2 regions of the Peribacillus phoenicis genome follow, and region 2 is predicted to be linked to the other one. Evidence: a T-box and tRNA genes for the amino acid it is inferred to sense, from the RefSeq annotation. Region 2 holds a T-box; the other holds one or more tRNA genes.
The links. The T-box of region 2 lies ahead of thrS (threonine--tRNA ligase). A T-box ahead of a tRNA ligase gene usually reads a tRNA of that ligase, here a tRNA-Thr.

Region 1 (9,289 bases), 330 kb from region 2:
ACGAAGTATGTACATTCTAGATGGAAAAGTATGTGAGATTATTAAGACGGTGGGAACTCTTGACCGTCTCGTTCCCAAAGAAGGAAGTCTCGTTCATCTTGCATTAAGTCTGTTGTTTCGTATAGGCTCCAATCAGTGGAATCTGACAACAAACTGGCAGGTGAAATTCTTGAATTCGCGCTGCTTAAAAGATTATATCCTCCTTTACCCATGAAAAATTCTATGCCAACATTTTTATACGTATTTGAAGTGTCTATCAGAGTGTTTTGCATCGTCAAGGGTTTAGTCGTATAATTGTTAGAATCGTTTCCATTATTATGGGAGCCGCGAACGCCGATACCTGCTTCTGGAAATGTTGCATTGGGAGAAATGTTATTGATTTCATTGCCTATTATTTTGGTTTGCTTATTAGAGCTCATGAAGACAATGCCATTGATGTTGCTATTTTCAATTTTGTTGCTTTCGATAGTGGCGTTTTTCGTTACATGTATGCCAATCCCACCGCGTGTATCCAGTGAGGCTTTCACATTATTGATATAATTGTCTTTAATCTCTACATTTTCTAGAAAACCCATCATGTTTTTATCCAAATCTGTAAACTGAGTCCCGTTAACTGCAATGCCTCTTTCGGTAATAATGTTATTGTTCGGATGAATCCCGTAAGTAGTATAGTCACTTTCTCTACTAATCCTATTATTTGATATTGTAATGTTTTTTGGAGGATAAGCTGACAGTTTTCCACTATCATAATCAAGACCACCAACAATAATAGGGAATCGGGTATTTAGAATAATGTTGTTTATAAATGATACGTTCTGTCCGGAATGAGTATCAATTCCCTCCCATGTCGGGTTGTTTGCGACAACATTCCCATCCACCATAATGGTGTTACTTGGTGGGAGAACAGCTTGTGAGGCAGCCACATCGAGTCCTTTTCCTTCAATATCTGCCGGATTCACTTTGCGATGACTAAAGGCAATCCCATAGCTCTGTTTCGCACTGCCTACTGTTTCGCCAGGCCAAAGATCTTTAACCGTGACATTACGTATATCGACGTTATTCGCAGAGTATCCGGCAATACCAGCATACCCAATGTCGGATATCACCATATTTTTCTTATATAAAATATCTGACCCTTTAATTGTTACGTTATAGACATGCTCTAAATAGATGCCAAACCCGTTAAACCCTTTGATATGAACATCTTCAATCGTGATGTTTTCTAATCGTTTGGCTGTTGGATAGATATCGACGAGATCCGTTGTTGTTTTTGTTTGGTCGATTGCCGTAGCCTGTATGGCTCGGTGTTTCGCATTGTATAGTTTATCTGTCCTTTTTCCATTAAATATGATTTTTTTTACACCTGTATGACTGTGCATTTTTAGTGTGACAGGATCTCCTGTGTGAACATTATGAATGGTCGTCAGGGGCGTGCCATCAGCTGCGGCAGTTCCTTCTAATGTGACTCCACTCTTTAAGTCGATAAATGCGCTTATGTGAATATCTGCAGACGGTAAGACAACAATGCCTGTCCCTTTCGCCGCAGCAATGGCATCGTGGATGGCGATTCGCCAATAGCTCGCGTTGCTTGTCGTATTAAAGCATTTAAGTGGCTTGCCACGTGATTCTTTTGAGGAAGAAAGGATATTCCGGTCATTATCTAGGATTTGAATATAGATGTCTTCTTTCGTTTCACATGTTTCTCCATAAGCAGTCGTATTAAGTGAGAAGAACAATATCATGAATAGGGATACGATTCCGACTTTGCTGTAAATAGGGTGCATATAGGTCTCCGATCTTTCTCATTTATGAACACATGTATGGCCAAGGAGAGTATTCCCCTTGGCCATACATCTCTTCTTATTATTGAACTGTTGTCGCATTTTTATTTGACGTGTATTGTCCATTAATTTGGACGCCTTCATCGATCGTTACGACATCTCCCTTTTGAAGACGGCGTACGTCTCCTGACTTCGTGACAACAAAACGACTATAGATGCGATATGTTCCGTCTTTTTCAATTTTTCCAGCCCCAGCCTGTTTAGGTGTAATCACACGTTGAAGGATTCCATTGACCACAAGACGCAACGTTTGTGTCCCTTTTTCGGCTGTACCAGTGACATAGTCCGCCTTTGATTCAACGGTGTTAACCCTTATTGGAGATGTAATGGTCCACCCCACCTTCATATGAGCTTGTAAATGTTCTGGGGTCCGCAGTCCATAATCCACTGTAATCTGATCGGCATTCCGTATAGGACGGTTTATCGTATCCGTTACTTTAATGAAACGAGTTGGAATCGTGAAATACCCGTCTTCCTCCACCATTGCAATTCGTTGAGGAACCCCATTTACGAGTAAGCGGACGGTCTTGTGCCCATCGATGACGTAGCCAGTAACAGCTTGAAGACGTTCGGTAACAGCATTCAGTTTAGGAGCTACTCCATCAACAACTGTAATATGCGTAGGATCGCTCTCAACTCCCCTTGCATCAGCAACCCTTACTTCTACTTTAGTACCTTGAGATAGGGATGGGACTGGTATCGAAAAATGACCTTGCGAATCTGCTGTCCCCGTATACGATTTCCCCTCAACCATTGCATGAACGGTATATCCAGGTTTGGTTGTACCTGTAATAGACGTATTCAGAATGGAAAGGGGCTGTAAGTTTGGTGGTTCAGGTAAATCAACAACCTCGACTGATACCGTTTTTATATATCCTGGAACTGGTTCAATGGTTACTTGGTATGTTCCAGCTTCTTGACCTGTTAATGACACCTTTTGGATGGATGCAGAATCAATCTGAAGTCCAGATTCAGAGGTTGTAACCACAGGTTTAACTTGCCTAAAGTGAGTCTTAGAGAGGTCGGTTAGCGTTAAGCCGTCGTGAGTCCATGACAAGGGAACGTCTAGACTGGTCCCTAGTGCAATACGGATTGATTCAGGAACAGACACCTGGTATTGATTAGCTGTATCTGATAAAAAATTTTGATCTGCTATCATCTTTTCAATATTGAGTGGATTATCCACTATGTAGTTTTGAGTCAGATTCACAGTGTGTAATTTAGATAATGTGTTTATAGATGATACGTCATTGATTTGATTACCAGCTAGATTTAATGTTTCAATATTTGACAAATCACTGAGTACTGAGATATCTTGAATTCGATTATTTTCTAAAGAAATGGATGTTAATTTTTTTAGAGCTTGAAGGTGAGAAATATCGTTCAAATTGGTTCGATTTATAGAGATAGATTCCAACAACTTTAAATTCTTTATAAAACTTATATCTTCAATAGGACTTGAACTTGTATTGAATCGCGTATTTCCTAAGACTAACTCTTCTAAATTTACTAAATGAGATATCGGAGAGAGATTGCTCAACCTATAAGAACCAGACAAGTTCAATTTCGTTAGATTAGTTAAAGAACTTAGCGATACTATGTTTACGCTATCTGTGCTCATATTTAATTCTGTTAGTTTTGTTAGTGAAGAAATAGGCGATAAATCTTTAGCCGATACCGATACAGCATCTAGTTTTTCAAGGTTAGTAGCATGCTCTAAACCGCTCAAATTTTCAACATTTACGATTTTTAAATTTGATATTTTACTTAGCATGTCTTTAGTCATAATTGTGTCAGAAGTTACTCCAAGTTCCTTTGCTATAGCTGTTTTTAAATATACATCTGGAATATCTACAGTTTCTTCATCGTGAGATGGAATTGTAGGGGCTGTAACAAAATCTCGCTCTTCAATATTTGTTTTTATATTCGCTCGTTCTTCGATCCCCTCACTTGGAGTTTGAGTTTCCTCCTCTTTTGTTGTTTCTTCAGGAATGATAGGAACTTCTACTTGTTCTTTGGTAGTTGTCCCTTCTTTTTCGTCTACTTGATCTTTATCTGAATTCGCTTCTATTACCGACTCAGATTCTCCTGACATTCCATTTAATGGTCGGGCTGATGCGTCGAATGTCGCCTCTGATGAAAGTTTTATATCCTCGTTCTTTTCCTTCAAAGCTTCTTCAGAACGTGGAGATTCAACTAAACTTGCTTTTTTAGCTTCCTTTGTCGGTAAAGGCTTCTCTGAATTTGAATTTGTTTCAAAAAGTGAAGCTTGCTGTTCCTCTTTGTTAGTCTCAGCAGATGGTGATTCTAAACCCACTGCAAAAATTGGCAGTGATTGACTCGATAAAATGACAGCTGTCAGAACGGTCGTTATCGTTTTCATTCGTTGTTTCTCCTCTATTTTTATGTCTCTTTAACAAATTTATGTTACAAGCAAATGGTAGAAATAAATAACAATAGTGCAAAGATCACCAGTCGCTGAAAAATTAATTGTGGAAAAATCGATAAGTAAAGAAGCTCCGTTCTTTTTTAATGAACGTTCTAAAACAGCAAGTACAGTAAAAAATGAAGCGGCAGATGCTTCAAAAGATTTTAGCGATCCCTCAAACCCATCTAAAATCCATAATAATTTAAAACTCTATGCAGAAGAAGTAAATATGATTTTTTCTAATTGGACAAGTCAACACTATGTTTATGGGAAATTGTCCTATCAGAATCACTGTGTATAAATAGTATTTTCCTCGGATAAATTTTTTCAATAGCTTCTATGGGCTTTATACTATTTATATCTATACGAGAAATAAAAGGTAATAACCAAAGAATAATTGGCGTAAATGGTTATTTAGGAAGCTTTGTGAATTAAAACATACTCTCAAAAAGTATGACCTCAAGTCACTGAATGGACTGTCTGCAATCACAGTTCCCACACACTCTTCCTCCGCTGCTGCTAATAATGCAGTAGCACCACCCATAGAAAAACCTATTAACCCAATCAACAGCACCTTGCATATCATTTTTTTCATAATAACCCAAAGTGGTCATATTACCCTCTGAATTTACCCAAGCCCTAAAATCAAAAAGCAAGCAACTAACCTCCTCGCCAATTAGAAATTTTACTAATTCCAACGCATTAGCCCTAGGTTCTACTCTATTTGCCAAGTATCCATAGCCAAAAATCAAGACCATTTTTTCTTTCCCCAAAGCCGGTATAAACCATCCCTATAAATTTATTTCATTCCCCCTACTTTTGAATTCTATATCTTCAAATTCCATTAAATAATCACTAGGATAACTATTTACAGGTTTCGCATTCGGATGTATCAATTTTCACCCAACAAATAAAGAAACCAAAACTATAAGAACCACTACGATAATAAAGCCCAAAATTAAATATCCCAAAACTACCCACTTCCTATTTATTTAAACTATTTTACCAGTTATTTCACATCTCAAGATTTTTTTTTAGAAACGCCAATCACCAAAAAAGAAACCCCCAAAAAAACATTTAAGGTATACAATAAAACGTGCAACTTAAATTCTAATTATTGTACAATTAAAAAAATCAAAATGTTCCTCACCATTAATTTCAACATAGTCTGGAGTTAGATCGTCCACATAAAAAGACACGCCAAAAAGAAGGAGGTGAAGTTACAAATTCGCAATGGAGTAAAGTTTGGTAGAAGGAAAATCGAATTGACTGACACATTTCCATCTGTCTATCAAGAATGGAAACAACAGAAGAGTAAAGGAAACACGAAAGGATTTGTTGCTTGTAATGCACGTGCAACAAACGAATTTAAAGAAAAGGAATCGCTTGCTTATGTGGTGAATCGCTTCATGAATCCGTATGAAAAGAAATTCTTTAGTGTACGTGGCATAGAGGTGAATGAAGATATGTATGCATTATCTGAATTCATTCAGTGGATATGGAGAAGCAGAATCAGGAAAGGTAAAGCTATTAACCTATACATTCCAAGTAAACGTATGCGGTCAATATTAGAAGAATATTTATTGAATGATATGTAAAGTTATTGACCAACTGTATCTCCAGCAGTTGGTCACAATTAACTAATATTTCTGCATTAATTTAAAATATTAGTTAGGGTAAATTAAAGGTATGATTTCGTTTAGTTTTATTCTCTCCTTGTCTAATTCCTTTGTTAGAGTAGACAAATATGCGTCTAACATAAATCTATTCAACATCATGTCATTTAAATCAATTAATTTTTCTGGAAGTTTTCCTTTACGTGTTCTTCAGTAACACTGGAAGGTTTAAGTACAGTTAAGTCTATACCCTGTTCAGATTAGTGAGTTAGAAAAACTGAAATTTCATTACGATAATACTTGATGGTGTACGGTCTCAAATTGCGTATATCACAATCTCTTTCAAACAGTTCTCATGCATCTTTGAACGATTGGACGTACGATTGCTTTTTTTGACGAACAATAGAAAGTTCAGCTTCACTTAAACCATTTTTCCGCCTAGCCATTACAGTAATCACCCCTATCTATGCACACGATTAGTTCACACGATTAGAAGATATTTAGTAAAGACCATTTCTCAAAAAATAAACACAAAAAAACCGTTACCCACTACTGTGAGAAACGGTTTAAATTGCGGTACTTATTCACTATTAAATTACTGATATAAGCACCATGTTTCGACTTCTTTTGATACCGGTGGCCGGGGTCGAACCGGCACTCCAGAGGAACACGATTTTGAGTCGTGCGCGTCTGCCAATTCCGCCACACCGGCATGTTTGTTGGAGGCGGCAACCGGAATCGAACCGGTGGTAAAGGTTTTGCAGACCTCTGCCTTACCGCTTGGCTATGCCGCCAACGTTTTTGGAGCGAAAGACGGGATTCGAACCCGCGACCCCAACCTTGGCAAGGTTGTATTCTACCACTGAACTACTTTCGCATATGGCTGGGCTAGAAGGGATCGAACCTTCGCATGACGGAATCAAAATCCGTTGCCTTACCGCTTGGCTATAGCCCAATAACGTTGTAATCATTATACCATGTTTTTTAAAATGGGGCGACTGATGGGAATCGAACCCACGAATGCCTGAACCACAATCAGGTGCGTTAACCACTTCGCCACAATCGCCATTATAGGATTGAAATTGGCAGGGGTAGTAGGACTCGAACCCACACTGGAGGTTTTGGAGACCTCTGTTCTACCTTTAAACTATACCCCTGTAAGAAAAATGGTGGAGGGGGGCAGATTCGAACTGCCGAACCCGAAGGAGCGGATTTACAGTCCGCCGCGTTTAGCCACTTCGCTACCCCTCCGCATATGGATGAAACATGGTGCCGGCAAGAGGACTTGAACCCCCAACCTACTGATTACAAGTCAGTTGCTCTACCAGTTGAGCTACACCGGCACTACTATGGTGGCTCAGGACGGAATCGAACCGCCGACACAAGGATTTTCAGTCCTTTGCTCTACCGACTGAGCTACTGAGCCAAACAATAAAAATGGCGGTCCCGACGGGAATCGAACCCGCGATCTCCTGCGTGACAGGCAGGCATGTTAACCGCTACACCACGGGACCATAGATTGCGGGGACAGGATTTGAACCTGCGACCTTCGGGTTATGAGCCCGACGAGCTACCGGACTGCTCCACCCCGCGACGGTAATAATGTTGCTATTGAGCATCAAGTTTTCGTGTTGAGCGTTTCAATGGGCTGAATAATCAATCCTTTATGCAGAAACAACCTGATCTTATTGAAAAATGGTGGAGGATGACGGGATCGAACCGCCGACCCTCTGCTTGTAAGGCAGATGCTCTCCCAGCTGAGCTAATCCTCCAATATGTTGTCTAAATGGTGACCCGTACGGGATTCGAACCCGTGTTACCGCCGTGAAAGGGCGGTGTCTTAACCGCTTGACCAACGGGCCAGGTATAAATGGCGGAGAGCAAGGGATTTGAACCCTTGAGACAGGGTTACCCGTCTACACGATTTCCAATCGTGCTCCTTCGGCCACTCGGACAGCTCTCCAATAATGGCTCCGCAGGTAGGACTCGAACCTACGACCGTTCGGTTAACAGCCGAATGCTCTACCACTGAGCTACTGCGGAACAATATAAGCTTGGCGACGTCCTACTCTCACAGGGGGAAACCCCCAACTACCATCGGCGCTGAAGAGCTTAACTGCCGTGTTCGGAATGGGAACGGGTGTGACCTCTTCGCTATCGTCACCAAACAATGTTTACATTTTTTCAAGACATATATTATTATAACGTCTTTTTGAGAAAATGCAAGAAGAAATTTTCATTCTTTCAAAACTAGATAATAAGAAGGTATTTCATTTTTAAAAAGCGTTGGTTAAGTCCTCGATCTATTAGTATCAGTCAGCTCCACATGTCACCATGCTTCCACCTCTGACCTATCAACCTGATCATCTTTCAGGGATCTTACTAGCTTGCGCCATGGGAAATCTCATCTTGAGGGGGGCTTCATGCTTAGATGCTTTCAGCACTTATCCCGTCCGCACGTAGCTACCCAGCTATGCCTTTGGCAAGACAACTGGTACACCAGCGGTGCGTCCATCCCGGTCCTCTCGTACTAAGGACAGCTCCTCTCAAATTTCCTGCGCCCGCGACGGATAGGGACCGAACTGTCTCACGACGTTCTGAACCCAGCTCGCGTACCGCTTTAATGGGCGAACAGCCCAACCCTTGGGACCGACTACAGCCCCAGGATGCGATGAGCCGACATCGAGGTGCCAAACCTCCCCGTCGATGTGGACTCTTGGGGGAGATAAGCCTGTTATCCCCGGGGTAGCTTTTATCCGTTGAGCGATGGCCCTTCCATGCGGAACCACCGGATCACTAAGCCCGACTTTCGTCCCTGCTCGACTTGTAGGTCTCGCAGTCAAGCTCCCTTGTGCCTTTACACTCTACGAATGATTTCCAACCATTCTGAGGGAACCTTTGGGCGCCTCCGTTACTCTTTAGGAGGCGACCGCCCCAGTCAAACTGCCCACCTGACACTGTCTCCCACCCCGATAAGGGGCGCGGGTTAGAATTTCAATACAGCCAGGGTAGTATCCCACCAACGCCTCCACCGAAGCTGGCGCTCCGGCTTCTCAGGCTCCTACCTATCCTGTACAAGCTGTACCAAAATTCAATATCAGGCTGCAGTAAAGCTCCACGGGGTCTTTCCGTCCTGTCGCGGGTAACCTGCATCTTCACAGGTACTATAATTTCACCGAGTCTCTCGTTGAGACAGTGCCCAGATCGTTACACCTTTCGTGCGGGTCGGAACTTACCCGACAAGGAATTTCGCTACCTTAGGACCGTTATAGTTACGGCCGCCGTTTACTGGGGCTTCGGTTCAAAGCTTCGCTTGCGCTAACCTCTCCCCTTAACCTTCCAGCACCGGGCAGGTGTCAGCCCCTATACTTCGCCTTGCGGCTTCGCAGAGACCTGTGTTTTTG
Region 2 (9,289 bases):
AGAAAGAGTGATTCTTTTCCACTTTGCCAAAGATTGAACCACTTCTATTTGTTTATTCTTAATATCCAGAGCTTCAAAGGTAAGAACCCGCTCCACACCATTTAAATTGTCATTTATACCATTACCTTCATTTAAAATGATAGGTGCTGATACTTTAATCAGGTTTAACGCATTTGAAATTCCTTCTTCAAAATGACCCTTAATTTCATTTATCGCAATATCCGTATGCATGATATCAAGAATGGTTTTGTATTTATTCGGCATCGATAATTCAGGCATAATTATCCTCCAATTCCGCTTTGAATAGCGCATGCATTAAAATTGGCGTCTTTCCATTTGACTAAATTACATTATGAAGGAGTTTTCTGTGTTGTTACAAAACCCCCATGTCACGACTAGGTACATCCATAAGCACCAATCCGCAATTATCACCTCAAAAAAAGGGTCAAAAATGTGGTACAAGTCCAATTGTCTGAATACATTCAAATAAGTGAAGATGTAACAAACGATGAGGTGATGAATTGGGTGTTTTTTTCAGCTATGTATTATTAGGCTTATCACTGGCGGCTCCTATCGGTCCCATAAATGCTGCTCAATTGGACAAAGGAATCAAGAAGGGTTTTTGGCATGCCTGGGTTTTTGGCTGGGGTGCCATTTTAGCGGATTTTGTATTTATAGCCCTAGTCTTTTTCGGTGTCGTCCACTTTTTGGACAACTCTTTCATGAAGACATTTTTATGGCTTTTTGGATTTTTCGTCCTGACCTATACCGGAATTGAAAGTCTGTTAAGTGCAGGTAAGATTGAAGTGAATGCACGAAAAGCGAAAGATTCCCTTCTTTCTTCATTCCTGACAGGATTCATCATGTCCCTTTCGAATCCTTTATCCATTTTGTTTTGGCTTGGGATTTATGGATCCATTCTCGCAAACTCCGCTTCAAAATATGATATGGAACAATTACTTTTATACAGTTCAGGTATCCTTGTCGGCCTCTTAACCTGGGATTTCGCTATGGCCATCATCGCCAGCACCTTTAGACGCTTTTTATCCAAACCCATTTTAATGGGCATCTCGATCATTTCAGGAATATCCCTTATAGGGATTGGCATTTACTTTGCCATCCAAGCAGCCAAGGTTTTATTTACATAAAGAGTTTAGAAAATGTAAGAGTTTACTCGTAATTCGTTTAAATTATAAAAATAGGCTGCCCATTTTAGTATCCATCTTTGTCCATGTCGGACACTTATCCCCCTTTGTTCATAGCCTGAAAGGGTAAACAAAAAGGGAGGATTTCTTGAATGTATAATAATTACGGTTATTACTCTTATAATGATCCATATTATAATGATCCATATTATAATGATCCATATTATTACGATAATTCTTATGCCGATTTGCCTTATTGTGATAACAGACTGCCAGTACAAACACTGGTTCCAGAAGCCACTATTCAGAGCCATTTGAACGCAGGCCGACAAGGTCATTGTTTCAGAGCATTTTGGGGTAACAGCCAGCATACCTTTATTTTGATGGGCCTCAATACTGCCACTGGTATGGTACAGATACTAGAAGGTGGCATCCCAAATGAGGTTCATCGTACAGATATAGTCGGATTGCAATACCTAGGATTAACCTGCCCTGTCGGTGGCGGCGGCCAAGGCGGCGGTCAAGGTGGCGGTCAAGGTGGACCGGGCGGTAACTGTTTCCAACAGTTCATTCCGGGCGTTGGCTGGGTATGGATTTGTAGATAGAAAAAAGGCAGCCGAGCTATTTCGGCTGTCTCTTTTTATAAAAACATAATCCAAGGGGCATTTACTCGTGAATTTCATGCTTTTACTCGTGAATTTTGTACATTTACTCGTGAATTTTGTAATTTACTCGTGAGTTTTGCGTTTTTACTCGTGAATTCCGGATTAAGCTGCTTTTTTATTAGATGCTGCGTTCTTTTATTTGCTGAACCATTTTCTTGATGAACGTTTCTATTGCGACATTTTCAAATTCTTGTTCCCCGTATTTCCGGACATTCACTTGATTTTCTTCCTCTTCTTTATCTCCAAGAACCAGCATATATGGGATTTTCCCCATCTGTGCTTCCCTGACTTTATACCCCAGCTTTTCATTCCGATCATCAATTGTCACTCTTATGCCTTGATTCTTCAGTTCTTTTTGAACCTTTAAACAATAATTCAAATGAACCTGTGAGACAGGGATGATCTGTACTTGCACCGGGGCGAGCCATACCGGAAAAGCACCGGCAAAATGTTCTATCAGAATTCCAAAAAAACGATCGATCGATCCAAAAATGGCACGATGAATGACGACCGGACGGACTTTTTCATTATTTTCATCGATGTAAGTCAGATCAAATTTGTCGGGCATTTGAAAATCAAGCTGGACTGTTGCACATTGATGGCTTCGTTTTAATGCATCTTTAATATGAAAATCAATTTTCGGTCCATAAAATGCCCCGTCCCCTTCATTAACTTGATAATGTATCCCGATGCTTTCCAGTACATTTTTCAAGGCTGTTTCAGAAGCTTCCCAAAGGGAATCATCTCCCATTGAATCCTCTGGACGAGTCGAGAGCTCCACGGAATACTCGAATCCAAAAGTGCGATACACCTTATCAATCAGATGAAACACTTGTTTAATTTCACTTTCGATTTGATCCTGCCGTACATAGATGTGGGCATCATCCTGGCAAAATGTACGTACACGCAGCATCCCGTTCAATGCACCGCTATATTCATGACGGTGGACTTGACCGAATTCGGCCATCCGGATCGGTAAATCCCTGTAAGAATAAAGACTGTTTTTGAAAATAAGCATATGACCCGGACAGTTCATTGGCTTCATCGCAAATTTTGTTTGATCCACCTCTGTAAAGTACATATTCTCATGGTAATGATCCCAGTGACCCGATTGTTCCCATAAGCGCTGGTTCATCATGAAAGGAGTCCGAACTTCGTCGTAATCAGCCTCAGTCTGAAGCTCCCGCGAGAACTTCTCCAATTCATTTCTAACGATTTGTCCTTTCGGTAAATAAAACGGCATTCCAGGGGCTTCCTCCGAAAACATGAATAACTCCAACTGCTTCCCTAATTTACGGTGATCGCGTTTAGCCGCTTCTTCCAGAAATTCAAAATGCTCCTGTAAATCTTTTTTCTTTCGGAAAGCCACGCCATATACCCTTTGAAGAACTTCATTTTGATTGTCTCCCCGCCAATAGGCACCAGATACACGAGTCAATTTGAACGATTTTACAAATAATGTGGATGGAAGGTGCGGCCCTCTGCAAAGATCGATGAACTCCCCTTGTTGATAGAGCGTTAATTTTTCACCATTAGGGATGTTCTTTGCTATATCCAACTTGAAAGACTCCCCTCTGTCCTCGAATAACTTCACAGCTTCTTCATAAGTCACTTCGATCCTTTTAATTTCCAGATTTCCACTTATGATATGCTCCATCTCTTTTTCAATGGCTTGTAGATCTTCTAAACTCAAAGGATGGTCTAACTTAAAATCATAGTAAAAACCATCTTCCACGACTGGCCCCATCCCTAATTCCACGTTTTGGTATAACCTTTTCACAGCCTGCGCCAAAACATGTGCCGATGTATGTCGTAATACTTGTAATCCTTCATCCGAATCCAGAGTCAAGATCGACAGTTCGGCATCCTTATTAAGCTTGTGACTTAGATCAACCAGTTGCTTATCCAGTTTTCCTGCTACTGCCTTTTTCCTTAAACTTGAGCTGATAGACCCTGCCACACTTTCCACTGTCACCCCTTGCGGATATTCCCTTTTCTGCCCATCCGGAAATTGAACTTTAATCATTTTTTCACCCATCACATAAACACTCCTTTTTTAAATAATAAAAAAACGCACTCATCCCTATGCAAGGGACGAGTGCGTTTACCCGTGGTTCCACCCATTTTCCCATAAGCAAAAAACACTCATGGCTCTGGAGCTTGTAACGCAGCTTAGACGATATCAGTTACTTTTGTTCACCGATATAGCTCAAAGGCGGTAAATCAGTTTCCTAAGCCAGGAAGTTCGCAGCTACCCTTCCCTCTCTGCAGGCCGTAAAAATGATTCATGTCCTCATCATCGCAATATTTTTATATATAAAAAAACGCACCCATCCCTATATAAGGGACGAGTGCGTTTACCCGTGGTTCCACCCAATTTCCCATAAGCAAGAAACACTCATGGCTCTGGAGCTTGTAACGCAGCTTAGACGATATCAGTTACTCTCTTTCACCGATATAGCTCAAAGGCGGTAAATCAGTTTCCTAAGCCAGGAAGTTCGCAGCTATCCTTCCCTCTCTGAAGGCCGTAAAAATGATTCATGTCCTTATCATGGCAATATTATAATAATAAAAAACGCACCCATCCCTAAATAAGGGACGAGTGCGTTACCCGTGATTCCACCCAATTTCCCATAAGCAAGAAAACACTCATGGCTCTGGAGCTTGTAACGCAGCTTAGACGATATCAGTTACTCTTGTTCACCGATATAGCTCAAAGGCGGTAAATCAGTTTCCTAAGCCAGGAAGTTCGCAGCTGCCCTTCCCTCTCTGCAGACCGTAAAAATGATTCATATCCTTATCAATGCTTCTAAAATGTAAATGGATTTTTATATTGTTATATATATTACAATATATTCCCATAAGTGACAACCTCAAATTTATTTATTTTATTATAAACACTAAATTGGTATAATTAGTAAAAAAGGAGTCTCTATGAAAAGTTTAAGCAATTGGTCTATCGTATTTGCCGTGATTGGTACACTAGCATTTTGCTGTTCCCTTGCTTTACCAAAAGCCTCCGAGCTGCTTATGATTTCAGGATTCGGTGCGTTACTTATTGGTATGTTTTGCAGTTTCGGGGCCATGTATAAAAAGGAAAAAGGAAATTTGAAATTTTTGGCTGTGGCTGCATTCTTTCTTTTAAGTTTCATTCTCGTTTGGAATGAACCATTTCAAATTGTCAGGCTCTTGACCTGGATGAAGAATTAATTAAAATGAAAAACCCGTTCACCATGACGGGTTTTTTGATTGATTCAATTTTCATCGGCCATCGTTCGCCTTGAATTCTTTATTCCAAGCCATAGCGTAAGTCCAGTGGTCCAGAGAATTAGCGCACATCCGAAGCCGAGCAATGATAACGGTGCAAGGATTTGATGCTCCCTCAACATGACGGTGTCTGGCACAATAAGCAATGTGATCAGCGCCAATAAACAGAGAAGCACTCCTGTTGCATAGTAGATCTTGATTTGGAAAAGTGAGGCCAAAGGTAAAAAATGAATCCCGACAATAATGGCGATGACACCCGGTATTAGATCGGTCTGATCGATCAAATTACAGATGGCAATGGCAATCCCGATAAGCAAACCTTCGGCAATGAAGACCATATTAAACAAAAATCCGATACGCTTAAGACGCCTAGCCCCATTTTCTGAAACTTGATTGGACATTTTTTGTGATGCATGAATTAATGATATGCCTCCGATAACCATTATGATTCCGATCAATATGGCTGCGAGTTCCACGTAGGGAAACCCCCACCCCTGCAATCCCATTACACCGGTACCTGCCCACATTGTACCGAAGAACGCCATGAAAATGACTCCAATTCCAGAACCGCGAAACGACTCTTTCATCATCAGTTTCCTTTCATCCAAAGTATTATCATACATAGAATAATAGTATTGCGCACCCTTCCCAATTATTCAGCTGCAAAAAAATGATTTAAGATGGATAATTGCCGTTTCGGAGATATAATTCGATTTTCGCAGATATAACTGGATTTTCGGAGATATAATTCGATTTTCGCAGATATAACTGGATTTTCGGAGATATATTCCGATTTTCGCAGATATAACTGGATTTTCGGAGATATATTCCGATTTTCGCAGATATAACTGGATTTTCGGAGATATATTCCGATTTTCGCAGATATAACTGGATTTTCGGAGATATATTCCGATTTTCGCAGATATAACTGGATTTCGATACAAATCCCCATAAAAAAACCTGAGTCCCCAAAGGGGTCTCAGGTTTTTTCCATTGATATCAAGCCACATCTGATTTATCGAATTGACAATCTTTTAATGATATTAATTTGGTCTTGTGATAAATCTTGTATCCTAACCAGACTACCAGGAATATCGGTAATCCGATATAGGAGACGGCGACGCCATACCAGTCGATGCTGCCGCTTAGGAATGCTCCATAGTTCTGTCCTGCTATGACGAGCATGCAAAGGGTGAATGAAAGAATCGGACCGAATGGAAACCATTTTGCTTTATATTTCAGTTCGTTTAGGTCACCACCCTGTGCAACATAGGCACGTCTAAAGCGATAATGGCTTATGGCGATTCCAATCCAGGCGATGAAGCCGGTCAGCCCGGATGCATTCAATAGCCATGTAAATACATGGTCCCCGAAAATGGAGGTCAAGAAGGCGAGTCCTCCAATTAAGGATGTCATGATCAAAGCATTCATCGGGATTCCCCTGCGGTTGACTTTAGCCAGGAATTTGGGAGCTTGTTTATCTTTTGCCATCGACCATAACATCCGCGTTGATGCATATAGCCCCGAGTTCCCTGCGGATAGTAAGGAGGTTAACACGACCGCATTCATGACGGATGCCGCGAATGCCAGTCCTGCCCGTTCAAAGACAAGTGTGAAAGGGCTTACAGAAATGTTTTCGACATCTCCGTTCAACAAACTTGGACTCGTATAAGGTATTAAGAGGCCGAGTATCAGGATGGCCCCGATGTAAAATAAGAGGATGCGCCAAAATACTTGGCGGATCGCATTCGGAACATTTTTTTCGGGTTCTTCACTTTCTCCGGCAGCAATACCAACAAGTTCAGTTCCTTGAAAAGAAAATCCCGCGATTAGAAAGATTGAGATGATCGATAAAAATCCTCCCTTGAATGGTGCCTCATCCATGGTGAAGTTTTCAAATCCGATCACCTTTCCGCCAAAAACCCCCAATATGGTCAATAGACCAATAATGATAAAGAAAATGATGGCGATGACTTTTATTAGTGCAAACCAATATTCAGATTCACCATAGCTTTTAATGGATAGGGCGTTGAGGGTGAAGACGATTCCAAGAAACAATGCGCTCCATATAAGGCTGGGTACATCAGGGAGCCAAAATTTCATGATGATGGCTGCTGCAGCTATTTCCACGGCAAGGGTGACTGCCCAGTTAAACCAATAATTCCAGCCAAGTGCAAAGCCGAATGCGGGATCAACAAAGCGTGTGGCGTAGGTGGAAAATGATCCCGACACAGGCATATAAGTCGCCATTTCCCCTAAGCTCGTCATCAAGAAATAAACCATGATTCCAATGCAGGCATATGCAGCCAGGGCACCACCAGGTCCTGCACTCTGGATGGTTGCCCCGCTTGCCAGGAATAATCCGGTTCCTATTGAACCGCCAATGGCAATCATGGTCATATGCCTTGCTTTCAGTTGCCTTTTAACTGTCGGTTCTTGATTATCGGGATGCCTTTTAACTGTCGGTTCTTGATTATCAATGAGATTCATATCCATATGGTTCCTACCTCATTTTCTTTTATAGTTAAAAGTTCAAGAAATATAAGAGTTTTTAACAACCGCTTTGTGCTTTACTTGCTGGGTTACTATCCAGTTTAATTGCCATTGCCTGGTATCGTCTCCCTATTCCCGGATTGGGTGACCCCATCCTGCTCAGTCTCCATTCCACACCATTGAATTAAAGTAAGGGCAATGATCTCGGCTGTGGAGAACACGTTGTCGAGCAGGATGTATTCATTTGGATAGTGGGCAACCTCGGTTACTCCTGGCCCGAACACGATTGCAGGCGTTTCACCGACATGTGTCAGCAATCCCCCATCCGTTCCCCAAGGAGATGCTTCAATGACAGGGTCCTGTCCGGCCACTTGCCGATATTGATGAACAAGCGCATTCATCAATTCATGCTCTACGTCGATTGCTCCCGGAACCCAGCGTGCCCCGAACCATTCCAATACTGGTGGGTTTTCCTTGAACCATTGGTCCACTTCCCCCAGCTGCAATAACCAGGCAGCCATTTCGTCTTTCGCCTGCTCCATCGTTTCCTCCGGCGCAACGCCCATCCTTCCTTCGATTTTCACAAGGTCGGGGACGGATGACGGCCAATTGCCGCCTTCAATGACACCTAGATTGATAGGAATCGGAATAGGCGTGTTCTGATAAAGCGGATCACTGATACGTGCATTTCGCTTGTCTTCCAAGGCACGGATATGATTGATGACAGCCATGCTTTTTTCAATCGCACTAACGCCTTCATACCTTGTTCCGCCATGTGCTGACCGTCCTTTTACATGGATCCGGAACCACATCGAACCCTGCTGTTTCGGAAAGATCCTCATATTCGTCGGTTCAGGTATCAGGGCGGCATCGGCTTTATATCCCCTCAGGACGGCCGCTAATGTTCCGGCTCCGCCGCTTTCTTCTTCAATCACACTTTGAAATATGACATCTCCCTTTAATTGGATGCCATTTTCCTTCAATGCCTGCATCGCAAGGATCAGCGATACATTTCCACCCTTCATATCGGTTACTCCGCGTCCAAACATTCTTCCATTCTTAATCGCTCCGCTATATGGGTCGTCGTCCCACTGATCCCGGTCTCCATCCGGGACCACATCGATGTGTCCGTTCAAAATGATGGAACGTCCGCCTCCAGTCCCTTTCATGATACCTACCACATTGGGGCTGTTGGAAAATTCACTGCGTGGAGAATAGAAATATGAATGCTTTTTCAGCTCTCCGCCGTCAGGTTCCCAACTATCGATCTGCAAACCCATTTCCTGCAGCTTTTGTGCGACGATGGCTTGTGCCCCTGCTTCATTTCCTTGCGTACTCGGGGCTTGTACCATTTTTTGCAATAGGTTTGTTCCTTCTACCCGATGATCCTCTATCCATTGGTTTATCCGTTTTTTTATATCCGGCACATTTATCCTCCTTAAATACACATATTCTCATAGATTACTGAAAGTCCCATTCCACCTGCCATACACAACGTTACCATTCCGTACTTAACTTGTGAACGCAACATTTCATGCATCAGTGTGACTGTCAATTTTGCACCTGTTGCTCCTACAGGGTGACCAAGTGCAATTGCCCCTCCATTGACATTGACAATATCCTGATTCAAATCTAACTCCTTGATCACTGCAAGTGCTTGGGCAGCAAAGGCTTCATTAAGTTCAATCAGTCCGATATCCTCTAACGATAGACCTGCTT

Region 1: it has a tRNA-Thr gene. The T-box ahead of thrS (threonine--tRNA ligase) is inferred to sense a tRNA for this amino acid. The anticodon was not compared.

What each region holds. Positions count from the first base shown of each region.
Region 1 is NZ_JBDFMF010000001.1:4,300,439-4,309,727, forward strand. Features, by position in the region: gene ABC374_RS21100 (right-handed parallel beta-helix repeat-containing protein) at 42-1,784, opposite strand; gene ABC374_RS21105 (Ig-like domain-containing protein) at 1,864-4,224, opposite strand; gene ABC374_RS21110 (hypothetical protein) at 4,301-4,570, shown strand; gene ABC374_RS21115 (hypothetical protein) at 5,484-5,867, shown strand; tRNA gene ABC374_RS21120 (tRNA-Leu) at 6,517-6,597, opposite strand; tRNA gene ABC374_RS21125 (tRNA-Cys) at 6,606-6,679, opposite strand; tRNA gene ABC374_RS21130 (tRNA-Gly) at 6,688-6,762, opposite strand; tRNA gene ABC374_RS21135 (tRNA-Gln) at 6,766-6,840, opposite strand; tRNA gene ABC374_RS21140 (tRNA-His) at 6,876-6,951, opposite strand; tRNA gene ABC374_RS21145 (tRNA-Trp) at 6,969-7,042, opposite strand; tRNA gene ABC374_RS21150 (tRNA-Tyr) at 7,053-7,136, opposite strand; tRNA gene ABC374_RS21155 (tRNA-Thr) at 7,153-7,228, opposite strand; tRNA gene ABC374_RS21160 (tRNA-Phe) at 7,236-7,311, opposite strand; tRNA gene ABC374_RS21165 (tRNA-Asp) at 7,324-7,399, opposite strand; tRNA gene ABC374_RS21170 (tRNA-Met) at 7,405-7,478, opposite strand; tRNA gene ABC374_RS21175 (tRNA-Val) at 7,582-7,657, opposite strand; tRNA gene ABC374_RS21180 (tRNA-Glu) at 7,673-7,747, opposite strand; tRNA gene ABC374_RS21185 (tRNA-Ser) at 7,757-7,848, opposite strand; tRNA gene ABC374_RS21190 (tRNA-Asn) at 7,854-7,928, opposite strand; rRNA gene rrf (5S ribosomal RNA) at 7,938-8,053, opposite strand; rRNA gene ABC374_RS21200 (23S ribosomal RNA) at 8,172-9,289, opposite strand, start outside.
Region 2 is NZ_JBDFMF010000001.1:3,971,623-3,980,911, forward strand. Features, by position in the region: gene asnA (aspartate--ammonia ligase) at 1-264, opposite strand, end outside; gene ABC374_RS19460 (LysE family transporter) at 522-1,148, shown strand; gene ABC374_RS19465 (hypothetical protein) at 1,298-1,750, shown strand; gene thrS (threonine--tRNA ligase) at 1,929-3,836, opposite strand; T-box leader at 3,898-4,119, opposite strand; T-box leader at 4,151-4,372, opposite strand; T-box leader at 4,402-4,623, opposite strand; gene ABC374_RS19475 (hypothetical protein) at 4,745-5,020, shown strand; gene ABC374_RS19480 (DUF7010 family protein) at 5,065-5,667, opposite strand; gene ABC374_RS19485 (amino acid permease) at 6,077-7,573, opposite strand; gene ABC374_RS19490 (peptidase) at 7,672-8,997, opposite strand; gene ABC374_RS19495 (thiolase family protein) at 9,009-9,289, opposite strand, start outside.